Regions from separate parts of the Pseudogulbenkiania sp. AW2-16 genome, predicted to be linked through region 2. Evidence: predicted binding sites of a transcription regulator. Region 2 holds the regulator's gene; the other holds the start of a gene.
The links. The regulator FNR, encoded in region 2, switches genes on or off when oxygen is low (the NO sensors DNR and NnrR bind a similar motif). The targets are predictions, from matches to a motif close to TTGATNNNNATCAA.
Positions count from the first base shown of each region.

Region 1: the regulator FNR is predicted to act here: its motif matches at 3,854-3,867, upstream of ABKF58_RS19055 (sarcosine oxidase subunit beta family protein).

Region 1 covers NZ_CP157668.1:3,962,667-3,968,166, reverse strand. The annotation lists gene katG (catalase/peroxidase HPI) at 1-290, opposite strand, end outside; gene ABKF58_RS19065 (helicase-related protein) at 630-2,606, opposite strand; gene purU (formyltetrahydrofolate deformylase) at 2,738-3,601, opposite strand; gene ABKF58_RS19055 (sarcosine oxidase subunit beta family protein) at 3,975-5,228, shown strand; gene ABKF58_RS19050 (sarcosine oxidase subunit delta) at 5,239-5,500, shown strand, end outside.
Region 2 covers NZ_CP157668.1:424,433-429,932, reverse strand. The annotation lists gene ABKF58_RS02075 (inositol monophosphatase family protein) at 1-132, opposite strand, end outside; gene ABKF58_RS02070 (RNA methyltransferase) at 274-1,038, shown strand; gene ABKF58_RS02065 (DUF1853 family protein) at 1,016-1,966, shown strand; gene fnr (fumarate/nitrate reduction transcriptional regulator Fnr) at 2,178-2,933, opposite strand; gene hemN (oxygen-independent coproporphyrinogen III oxidase) at 3,067-4,476, shown strand; gene ABKF58_RS02050 (patatin-like phospholipase family protein) at 4,564-5,500, opposite strand, start outside.

The sequences.
Region 1 (5,500 bases), 660 kb from region 2:
TAGGTGCCGGCGCTGTGCCAGGCCATGCGGATGAACAAGGGTCCGTAGTGACCAAAATCCGCCGGCCACCAGTCCTGCGAGTTAGTCATCAGCGCCAGGAGGTCCTTCTTCACGGCCGCCAGATCGAGATTCTTGAATGCTTTGGCGTAGTCGAAGTCCTCGCCCATGGGGTCGGACAGCGACGAGTGTTGGTGCAGGATTTTCAGGTTCAGCTGATTGGGCCACCAGTCCTGGTTCGACGTGCCACCGCCTGCGGTATGTTTGAAAGGGCATTTCGATTCAGTCGACATGGGTTCTCTCCTGGGGACATTGGCACTCACACCCGGCTCCATGTGGAATACATGAGCCTCTCCTAAAGAGTAAGTAGTCTCAATTTAGTCGGGAAATTGATTTATTCGATGACCAGGAAATAAAAAAACTAAGACCCGTGTTTAGCTGTCTTCGGGGCCCTGTTCAACGATCGCGAACAGGTTCTGACGTCACCTGCACGGCATGGCCTCCTGTTGCGGGGCTGGGCATGAGGCTAACCGCGGCTGGCGCCGAGGGGGGGACGGGGTGGCGAGAGGCCCCGTGCCCGGAAGCCAAGCAGGCCACATCCCCGCCTGGGCTTCCGGGCACGGTATCCGGGCTCAGCGCCGCCCGGGCTTGAGCTGTCGGGGTTTGCCGTTGCCGGGCTGGCGGCGTTGGTCCTGCGGCGCGCGGCGGCCGTGGCGGCGGGTGTTCTGGGCCTGCAACAAGGCGTCGATCTTGTCGGAGGTGGACTGCATCAGTGTCTGCGCCATCTCGCCGTGCGGGAAGGTGTCGGCCATGCGGTAGCCCAGCCAGGCGTAGGCGGCGTAGAGCTTGCAGGTGTCTTCGAGGTATTGCAGTTCGTTACGCCCGCCCATGCCTTCCATGCGCAACAGCGGCGCCTCGCGGCCGTCGGCGCGGTACTGCGCCCAGTCCTGCAGCGCGCGTTCCAGCATCGGAATCTTGGTCGATACCGGGCACAGGCTGAAGGTGACGCGGTCGGCCAGCGTCAGCGGCAGGGCGTCGAGCCAGCGCGCCTTCTCGATCTGGTCGGCGAGGTTGGCGGGCAGGAAGAATTCGTCGTGCACATTGATGTGCTTGGTGAACAGCTCCAGCAGCGCCTGCAGCTTGCTCTGGCCGGTGGCGGCGGCGATCTGCTGCAGGTAGTCGAGGCTGGGCGCGACGTAGAAGCCGGAGGCCGGCAGCGGCTCGGTCGTTTCCTTGAGCAGATTGGCGATGATCTGGTGGGTATGGCTGTCGAGCCCGGCGACGTAGCCCGCTTCGTGCGCGCCGAAGCGGCCGGCGCGCCCGGCGATCTGCTTGGCCAGCGCGGCCGGGATTTCGCCTTCGCTGTAGCCGTCCCACTTGCTGGCGGTGGTGAAGATGACGCGCCGCGCCGGGGTGTTGAGGCCCATGCCGATGGCGTCGGTGCCGACCACGATCTTGGTTTCGCCGTCGATGAAGCGTTCCGCCTGCGCCTGGCGCACTTCCGGCGACAGGTTGCCGTAGATCGCCGACACCGCGAAGCCCTGTTCGATGGCCTGGTCGCGCCAGTTGAGCACTTCGCGGCGCGAGAAGGCGATCAGCACGTCGCCCGCCTGCAGGTTCTTGAGCGAGCCCAGCGGTTTCTTTTCCATCACCAGCGGCGATTTGCGCTGCAGCTTCTTCACTTCCAGCGTGCCGCCGACGCGCTTGACCAAGGCCTCGATCGCCGGCTCCGCTTCCAGCGCGCCCAGCAGGTACACGGTGCTGGCCGGCACGCCGCACACCGCGGCGGTCCAGGCGGCGCCGCGGTCGGGGTCGTCGAGCAGCTGGATTTCATCGATCACCGCCACGTCGAGCGGACGGTTCGGGTTGAGCATCTCCACCGTGCTCGCCACGTGGGTGGCGTCCGGGTGCAGCTTGCGCTGTTCGCCGGTGATCAGGCTGACCGCCACGCCGGCGTCGAGCAGGCGCTGGTAGTTTTCCAGCGCCAACAGCCGCAGCGGGGCGAGATAGGCGCCGGTGCCGGCCTGGGCCAGGTGTTCCATCGCGGCGTGGGTCTTGCCGGAGTTGGTGGGGCCCAGCACGGCGATGAAGTGGCGGCGCATGCTTTGCGCCAGCGTGAACGATTCCGGGTAGAGCGACAGGTTGACCGCGTTGCGGGTCTTTTCGGCCTGACGCGTGGCGGCGTGGCTGTCGCGCAGCGCGGCGATGCGGTCGAGCGCCAGCGAGCAGCGCCGCTTTGCCAGTTCGTACTTGGCAAGAAAGGCCTGCAGCGCGCCGGTGGGGTCGAGCTCGTATTGTTCGGCCAACGTCAGCACGCGCTCGGCGCACTCGCGCACGTGCGCTTCCAGCCGGGCGCGCGTCGCGCTGTTCCAGCGTTCCTGCACCAATGCCGGGCGCGCCGCATCGTCGAGCTTGCGCCACTTGGCGGTCTTGCCGAGGAAGCCTTCGTCCGGCACCAGGTGATAAGGCACGCGGCGCGCGCCGACGAGGATGTCGCCGTGCACCGACAGGGCGTAGCTGCCGTCGGTGGTGACCAGTTTGGCCTGGTGGGCGTCGAGGTAGGCGTCGAGGGCGGTGATATCGGCGATATCGGTGGACGTGTCGGTCATGGAGCGGGGGAGGAAATGAGGCAAATGACCGGCATGATAGGGCAGGATGCCGTGCGCGAACAGTGCGTTGCAGCAAAAGCGTTGCAGGGCCCCGCGGACGACGTGCCAGCGCCGCCGCGGGGCAGGGTGGGTCAGCGCAGTACCACGGTACGGTTGCCGTTGAGGAACACGCGCCGTTCGAGGTGGAAGCGCACCGCGCGCGCCAGCGCCAGGCACTCCATGTCGCGCCCGGCGGCCAGCAGCTGCTCCGGGCGGTAGGCGTGGTCGACGCGCTCCACCACCTGCTCGATGATCGGACCTTCGTCCAGATCGTCGGTGATGTAGTGGGCGGTGGCGCCGATCAGCTTGACGCCGCGTTCGTGCGCCTGGTGGTAGGGCTTGGCGCCCTTGAAACCGGGCAGGAAGGAATGGTGGATGTTGATGGCGCGTCCCGAGAGCTTCTTCGACATCTCCGGCGACAGCACCTGCATGTAGCGCGCCAGGATCACCAGCTCGGATTGGGTTTCTCGCACCAGTTCCAGCAGTGCCGCTTCCTGCTGCGGCTTGGTGTCGTGGGTGACCGGCAGGTGGTGGTAGGTCAGGCCGTGCGCGGCGGCGATCGGCGCCAGGTCGGCATGGTTGGAGACGATCGCGGTCACTTCCATGTCGAGGTCGCCCATCTTGCAGCGGTAGAGCAGGTCGTTCAGGCAGTGGTCGAGTTTCGACACCATGATCAGCACACGCGGACGGGTGTGCGTGTCATGCAGCGTCCATTGCATGTCGTAGTGGCCAGCCATGTCGGCGAGGCCGGCTTCCAGAGCGGCGCGGTCGAAGCCGTCGCCGAGCGAGTGGAAGGTGCAGCGCACGAAGAAGCGCTGGGTGTCCTCGTCGTCGAACACCGCCAGCTCGTCGATATAGCAGTGGTGCGCGTCGAGTAGTTGCGTGGCGCGGGCGATCTGGCCCGGTGCGCTTTTACAGGTGAAGGCCAGGATGTATCTGAGTTGGGACTGGGACATGTTCGTTTTCTCGGTCACCGGCTGGCGGTGTGCCGCTCCTTTGGCTATCCGTTGATCGACGCTGTCGTTGGCCGGTTTGTTACCGACGACGCTGCTTCACCTTAGCGCGCGCGAAAAGGGGGCTCTGGCCGTCAGCCGCCAGGTTTTGTCGTTTTTTGGACATGGATTTTGGCGGGGCATGGCGAGGGTTTCGGCCAACCTTGGGTGCCTTGCCGAGGCTTTCAAGGGGGCGAGGGGATAAATATCGGGTAAATGATCTGGGTCAAGGGCGCTTTGTCGTAAATCGGCAAGTGATCGTCCTTTCCAGTCAATCGGAACGGGGCCGGCTCGCCAAGAATGAACTCACCTTGGCACCTCAATACGGACCCGTCCCATGGCAAACCGTTACTCCCTCTGGAGCCTGTTGAAGAACGGGCTCAAACATAATGAAAGCTGGCAGCCGGCCTGGCGCAGTCCGCAGGCGAAGCCTCGTTACGACGTGATCATCGTCGGCGGCGGCGGCCATGGTCTGGCGACAGCTTATTACTTGGCCAAAAACCACGGCGTGAAGAATGTCGCGGTACTGGAAAAAGGCTACCTCGGCGGCGGCAACACCGCGCGCAATACCACCATCGTGCGTTCCAACTACCTGTGGGACGAGGCGGCGCAGTTGTACGAACACGCCATGAAACTGTGGGAAGGCCTGTCGCTGGATTTGAACTTCAACGTGATGTTCAGCCAGCGCGGGGTGATGAACCTCGGCCACACCCTGCAGGACATGCGCGACATCGAGCGCCGCGTCAACGCCAACAACCTGAACGGTATCGACGGCGTGGTGCTTTCGCCGAAGGAAATTCAGGACATCGTGCCGCTGATGGACATCAGCGCCAAGACGCGCTATCCGGTGATGGGCGCCAGCTACCAGCCGCGCGGCGGCGTGGCGCGCCACGACGCGGTGGCCTGGGGCTTCGCCCGCGGCGCCAGCGAGCTGGGCGTCGACATCATCGAGCAGTGCGAAGTCATCGACATGATCATCGAAGACGGCCGCATCAAGGGCGTCAAGACCACCAAGGGCGACATCTTCGCCGACCGCGTCGGTTGCGTGGCCGCCGGCAACTCGACGCCGCTGGCCAAGATGGCCGGCGTGCGCCTGCCGCTGGAAAGCCACCCGCTGCAGGCCTTCGTGTCCGAATCGATGAAGCCGTGCCTGGACACGGTGGTGATGTCGAACGCTGTGCACGGCTACGTCAGCCAGTCCGACAAGGGCGAGCTGGTGATCGGCGCCGGTATCGACAGCTATCTCGGCTACGGCCAGCGCGGCAGCCCGCACGTGATCGAGCATACCGCGGCGGCGATCATCGAACTGTTCCCCAGCTTCTCGCGCGTGCGCATGAACCGCCAGTGGGGCGGCATCGTGGACGTGGCGCCGGATGCCTGTCCGATCATCAGCAAGACCAAGGTCAAGGGCCTGTACTTCAACTGCGGTTGGGGCACCGGTGGCTTCAAGGCCACCCCGGGTTCGGGCTATGTGTTCGCGCACACCATCGCCAACGATGAGGCGCATCCGCTGAACAAGGCGTTCGCGCTCGACCGCTTCAATACCGGTCATCTGATTGACGAGCACGGCGCCGCCGGCGTTGCGCACTAAGGAGCCGCAGATGTTCCAGATTCATTGTCCGCACTGCGGGGCAACCCGCGAGGAAGAAGAATTCAGTTACGCCGGCGAGGCCTACATCCCCCGTCCGGCCAACCCGGAAGAGGCGACCGAAGCCGAATGGGGTGATTACCTGTTCATGCGCAAGAACACGCGCGGCTGGTTTTGGGAGCAATGGCAGCACACCGCCGGTTGCCGCAAGGTGTTTGCGGTCAAGCGCAACACCGTGAGCTATGAAATCGCCGGCACCTGGACGCTGGCCGCAG
Region 2 (5,500 bases):
GTCGATTTCGGAAACGAAATCGTTGTGCTGCTTCTTCTCGACGCGGATGGTGTCGACGTTGTGCGACGCGCGCTGGATGACGCTGGCGGCGCGACGGGCGGCTTTCACCGCGACGTTGAGCATGGGATGCATTGACGGCCTCTAGTAAAGACAACTACCCCGCCTTTCCCGGTAGGGAAAGTCGTAGTAGGAAACAATCTGGGTTAAGGAACGAAAAAACCCGGCTCATGGACGGGCTTTTGATAAGCCGTCTATTTTAATGCGAAATGGCGAATGAAGAAACCCGAAGTCCCTGATTTTTTGAAGAACATTCGTGTGGTGCTGGCGCGCCCCAGCCATCCGGGCAATATCGGATCGGCGGCGCGGGCGATGAAGACCATGGGGCTGTCGCGGCTCTACCTGGTCGAGCCCAAGACCTTCCCCAGCCCCGAGGCCGACACGCTGGCCTCCGGCGCGGTCGACCTGTTGCAGCAGGCGGTGGTGGTCGACACGTTGGCCGAAGCCTTGTCCGGCGTCACCGTGGCCTGCGCCCTGACCAGCCGCCGCCGCGAGCTGACCACGCCGCTCTCCACTCCGCGCGAAACCACGCCGGAGCTGGTGGCGCGCGCGCGCGACGGCGAACAAGTGGCGCTGGTGTTCGGCAACGAGACCTTCGGCCTGTCGATCGACGAGGTCGAGCTGTGCAACCGGCTGGTGACCATTCCCGGCAACCCCGAGTATTTCTCGCTCAACCTGGCGATGGCGGTACAGGTGATGACCTACGAGCTGTTCAGCCACACCGGCGTCGACGTCGACTACCTGCGCGCCGAAGCGGAGAGCGCGACGCGCGACGAGGTGGAGGGCTTCTGCGGCCACCTCGACCAGACCCTGGCCGATATCGGCTACTACGAGCGTCGCAACGGCGAGCGCCTGATGCGCCGCCTGCGTACCCTGTTCAACCGCGCCAACCTGCTGCGCGAGGAAATCGACATCCTGCGTGGCTTCCTGAAGCAGGTGCAGCGCGTGGCCCAGCGCGATGACGGCCAGCGCCAGCAGTAGCACTTTCTACCTGCCCTACGCGTACCCGGCGGTGCGCGACCTGGCCTTTCTCCTGACGGCGCCGGCGCCGTGGCTGACCGGCGCCGACATTCTGCCCGAGCGCCTGCTGGGCGACGCCGGACCGGCACTGTTGGCCGAACTCGACCGCGCCCCGGCGGCGCTGGTGGCCTGGCTCGCCGCCCGTCCCACCACCCGCCTTGGTCGCTACGCCGAAAATCTGCTGGCGTTCTGGTTCGAGCTCGCGCCGCACATCGAGTGCGTGGCGGCCAATCTGCAGGTGCAGAATGGCGAGCTGCGCACCGTTGGCGAATTCGACTTCCTGCTGCGCATCGACGGCGAGCCGTGGCACCTCGAAACCGCCAGCAAGTTCTACCTGATGCTGGGCGAAGGGCGCCATACCCTGGTCGGCCCCAGCCTGCGCGATGCCTGGGCGCTGAAGGCGGCCAAGCTGCAGGATCAGCTCGCGCTGTCGCGCCACGCGGCGGCGCAACCCTTGTTGCCGCCCGGCTTCGTCGGCTGCCGCACCGCGGCCGGGCTGGCGGGCTGGCTGTTCTATCCCCATGCCGTGCTGCTCGAGCCGCCGCTGGCCCCCGACCTCCTCACCGGCTGGGCGCGCCCGCTGCTGGCGCCGTGGCCGCGGCGCTCGCTGGCGTCGCGCTGGGTGTGGCTGCCGCGCTTGCGCTGGCTGGCGCCGGCGCGGGTGGACGAGGCCGAGACGCTGGACGAGGACGCGCTGCGCCGCCACCTGGCGGCGGCAGAGGCGCCACAGCTGGTGGCCGAGGTCTTGCCGTTGGGGGGCGGGGACTGGGAGGAAGTGGCGCGCGGTTTTGTCTGCCCGCCGAACTGGCCGCCGCCAGCGCGACTGGCCGAGTTGCTCGACACGGTGCAGGAACTGACCAATGGCAAGGCGGGAAGCGGGGGGCGCTGAACGCCATTCATGCCGCGGTGGCCGGTGGGCCGCCCGCTGACGCTAGGACCGCGGGGGCGCGGAAGGGCTCAGAACCTGTTTACGATCTGCTGCGCTTCGGCGATACGGCGTTAAAAACGACTTTGGAATGCTCATTTACTACTTGTAAACTCCGCATCCTCAGCTGTTTTTGCCTTGTCTCGCTCTAGCTCGCGAGATCGTAAACAGGTTCTCAGTGGTTCGGCGTCGGGTGGGCGTTGGCGCAGCCGGCGACCAACTGCTTGAGCTGCTCGGGCTGCTCCAGCTGGATGTGCTTGTGGTCCACCGCGATCCAGCCCTGCTGCTGGAACTTGGACAGGGTGCGGCTCACCGTCTCCAGCTTGAGCCCCAGGAAGCTGCCGATCTCCTCGCGGCTCATGCGCAGGATGAAGTCGTTGGCGGCGAAACCGCGTACCGTCAGGCGCTGCGACAGGTTGATGAGGAAGGCGGCCAGCCGTTCCTCCGCCTTCATATTGCCCAGCAGCATCATCACGTTGTGATCGCGCACGATCTCGCGGCTCATCAGCCGGTAGAAGTGGTGTTGCAGCGAGGGAATCTCCAGCGCCAGGTTCTGCATGCGGCTGAACGGCAGCTCGCACACTTCGCTGTCTTCCAGCGCGACGGCGTTGCAGCCGTGCACGTTGGCCGAAATCCCGTCCAGTCCCATCAGTTCGCCCGACATGTGAAAGCCGGTGACCTGCTCGCGCCCGTCCTGGCTGGAGATGCAGGTCTTGAAGAAACCGGTACGTACCGCGTACAGTGACTTGAAGCCCTCGCCGTTGCGAAACAGCGCTTCGCCACGTTTCAGGCGCCGGCTCTGGCGGATCACCGCATCCAGTCGCGTCATTTCCTCACGGTTCAGACCCAGGGGCAGACACAATTCGCGCAGCGTGCAGTTGGAGCAGGAGACCTTGAGGGCTTGCAGGGGAACAACAGTCGAGTCAGTCATGCGGCATGTCCGCTTCTGTTAAGTAAGCCTTGATGTTGGTCAAAGCGTTGGGCCTTGATGTCGGTCAAAGCGTTTCTGGGAGGTTTGCCGCAAATTTACCAGTCCACCACTGGTTTTTCCATCGCGAGACATCATGAACACCACCCACCCACCGTTTTCGCCCACACGTTGCGAGTTCGACCGCGCCCTGATCGCCCGTCTCGACGGCGCCGGCCCGCGTTATACCTCGTACCCGACCGCAGACCGCTTCACCGACGACTTCAGCGCCAAGGACTACCGTCACTGGCTGCAGCAGCGCAAGATCGGCGCCAACAGCCGTCCGATCTCGCTCTACGTGCATCTGCCGTTCTGCAACACCGTGTGCTATTACTGCGGCTGCAACAAGATCATCACCAAGGATAAGAGCCGCGCCGACCGCTACCTCAATTACCTGGAGAAGGAAGTCGGCCTGGTGGCCGACGTGCTGGGGCAGCGCGAAAAAGTCATCCAGCTGCACTTCGGCGGCGGCACCCCGACCTTCCTGTCGGATGAACAGCTGGAACGGCTGATGGGGATACTCCGGACCCGCTTCGAATTCTTGGCGGAGGGAGAATATTCCATTGAGATAGATCCGCGCAAGGTGACGCGCGACACCGTGCTGCATCTGGCGCGCCTGGGCTTCAACCGGATGAGTGTCGGGGTGCAGGATTTCGAGCCGCGCGTGCAGCAGGCGGTCAACCGCATCCAGAGCGAAGAAGAGACGCGCGTGGTGATCGACGCCGCGCGCGAGGCCGGCTTCCGCTCGGTCAGCGTCGATCTGATCTACGGCCTGCCGCTGCAGACCCAGGAGTCGGTGGCGGCCACGGTCGACAAGGTCATCGCCATGGGGCCGGACCGCATCGCGCTCTACAACTACGCCCATCTGCCGACGGTGTTCATGCCGCAGCGGCGCATCAACGAGGCCGACCTGCCGCTGCCGCCGGTCAAGCTCGACATCCTGCAGCACTCGGTGGAACAGCTGGCCGCCGCCGGCTACGTGTTCATCGGCATGGACCACTTCGCCAAGCCGGAGGACGACCTCACCGTGGCGCTGCGCCAGGGCCGGCTGCAGCGCAATTTCCAGGGCTACTCCACGCACGCCGACTGCGACATGATCGGCTTCGGCGTGTCCTCCATCGGCAAGGTCGGCCCCTGTTACAGCCAGAACGAGAAGGATCTCGAGAGCTACTACGCCGCACTCGACGAAAACCGCCTGCCGGTGCTGCGCGGCATGGTGCTGGACGGCGACGACATCCTGCGCCGCTCCATCATCCAGGCGCTGATGTGCCGCTTCGCGCTGTCGGTGGAAGCCATCGAGCAGGTGCACGGCATCAACTTCGCCGAGTACTTTGCCGCCGAGATGCCGGCCATCCGCGAGTTCCAGCAGCAGGGCCTGCTCACTTTCGACGGCGACTTCCTGATGGTTGAGCCCAAAGGCCGCTTCCTGATCCGCAACATCGCCATGGCTTTCGACCGCCACCTGCGCGAGCGCCAGACCAAGGCGCGCTACTCGCGCACCATCTGATCCTTTCCCTTCCCGCCACGGCCGCCTTGCGGTCGTGGCGCGCTCTTGCCGCGGCTCTTCGTTGCGCCGCGACGACGTCGCCCCGTGTCAGCCGATGCGCCGCCACAGCCGCATCGTGCTTTTTCTCCCGACTTCCGCACCGTGCTCTTGCAGCCAGGCCTGCGCCCGCTCGCGCCCGGCGGCAAACAACTGCTGCACCAGGCCGTGATGCGGCGTGAGCTTGCTCAGGCTGTCGAGCGCGCCGGTGGTAGCGTCCGCATCGATATGGTGCAGGCGCAGCTGGCGCAGGTGTCGCTCCAGGCGGCCCAGGCCGAACAGACTTCTGCCGGCTTCGCGCTTGGCGATGGCCAGCCCTTGCAACTCGGTATGCAGCGACGAGCCGAAGCTGATGTCGTTGAGGCGGCGCTCGACCGCGCCGGCACGCCCAGGCGTCTCCTCCCACTGTTGCGGCACCAGCGTCACCAGCACGATATCGCGGGCGCGCCCCTGGTAGGCCAGCGGAAACAGCGGCGGGTTGGCGGTGAGGCCGCCGTCCCAGTAGGCTTCGCCGTCGATGTGTACGGTGTGGTGCAGCTGCGGCAGGCAGGCGGAAGCCAGCAGGTGCTCCACGCTCAGCTCGTGGGCATGGAACAGCTTGAGGCGTCCGCTGTTGACGTGGGTCGCGGCGATGAACAGCTGGATCGGGGTGGTGCGCAGCCGGGCGAAGTCGATGCTGCTGGCGATCAGCTCGCGCAGCGGGTTGTAGTCGAACGGGTTGAGCTGGTCCGAGGTCAGGAAGTGCGACAGCTGCAGCAGCCCTTGCAGCGCCACGGGCGGGGCGTGCGCCGCCGGCCAGGGGTAGAGCGCCGACAGCCGTTGCCAGAACTGTCCCAGCGCCTCGCGCGCGCCGTCGTAACCACCCTCCATCCAGCCGTAGGCCAGCAGCGCCGCGTTCATGGCGCCGGCACTGGCGCCGCTCAGCGCGGCGGGGTGATAGCGGCGTGTTTCCAGCAGCCTGTCCAGTACGCCCCAGGTAAAGGCGCCG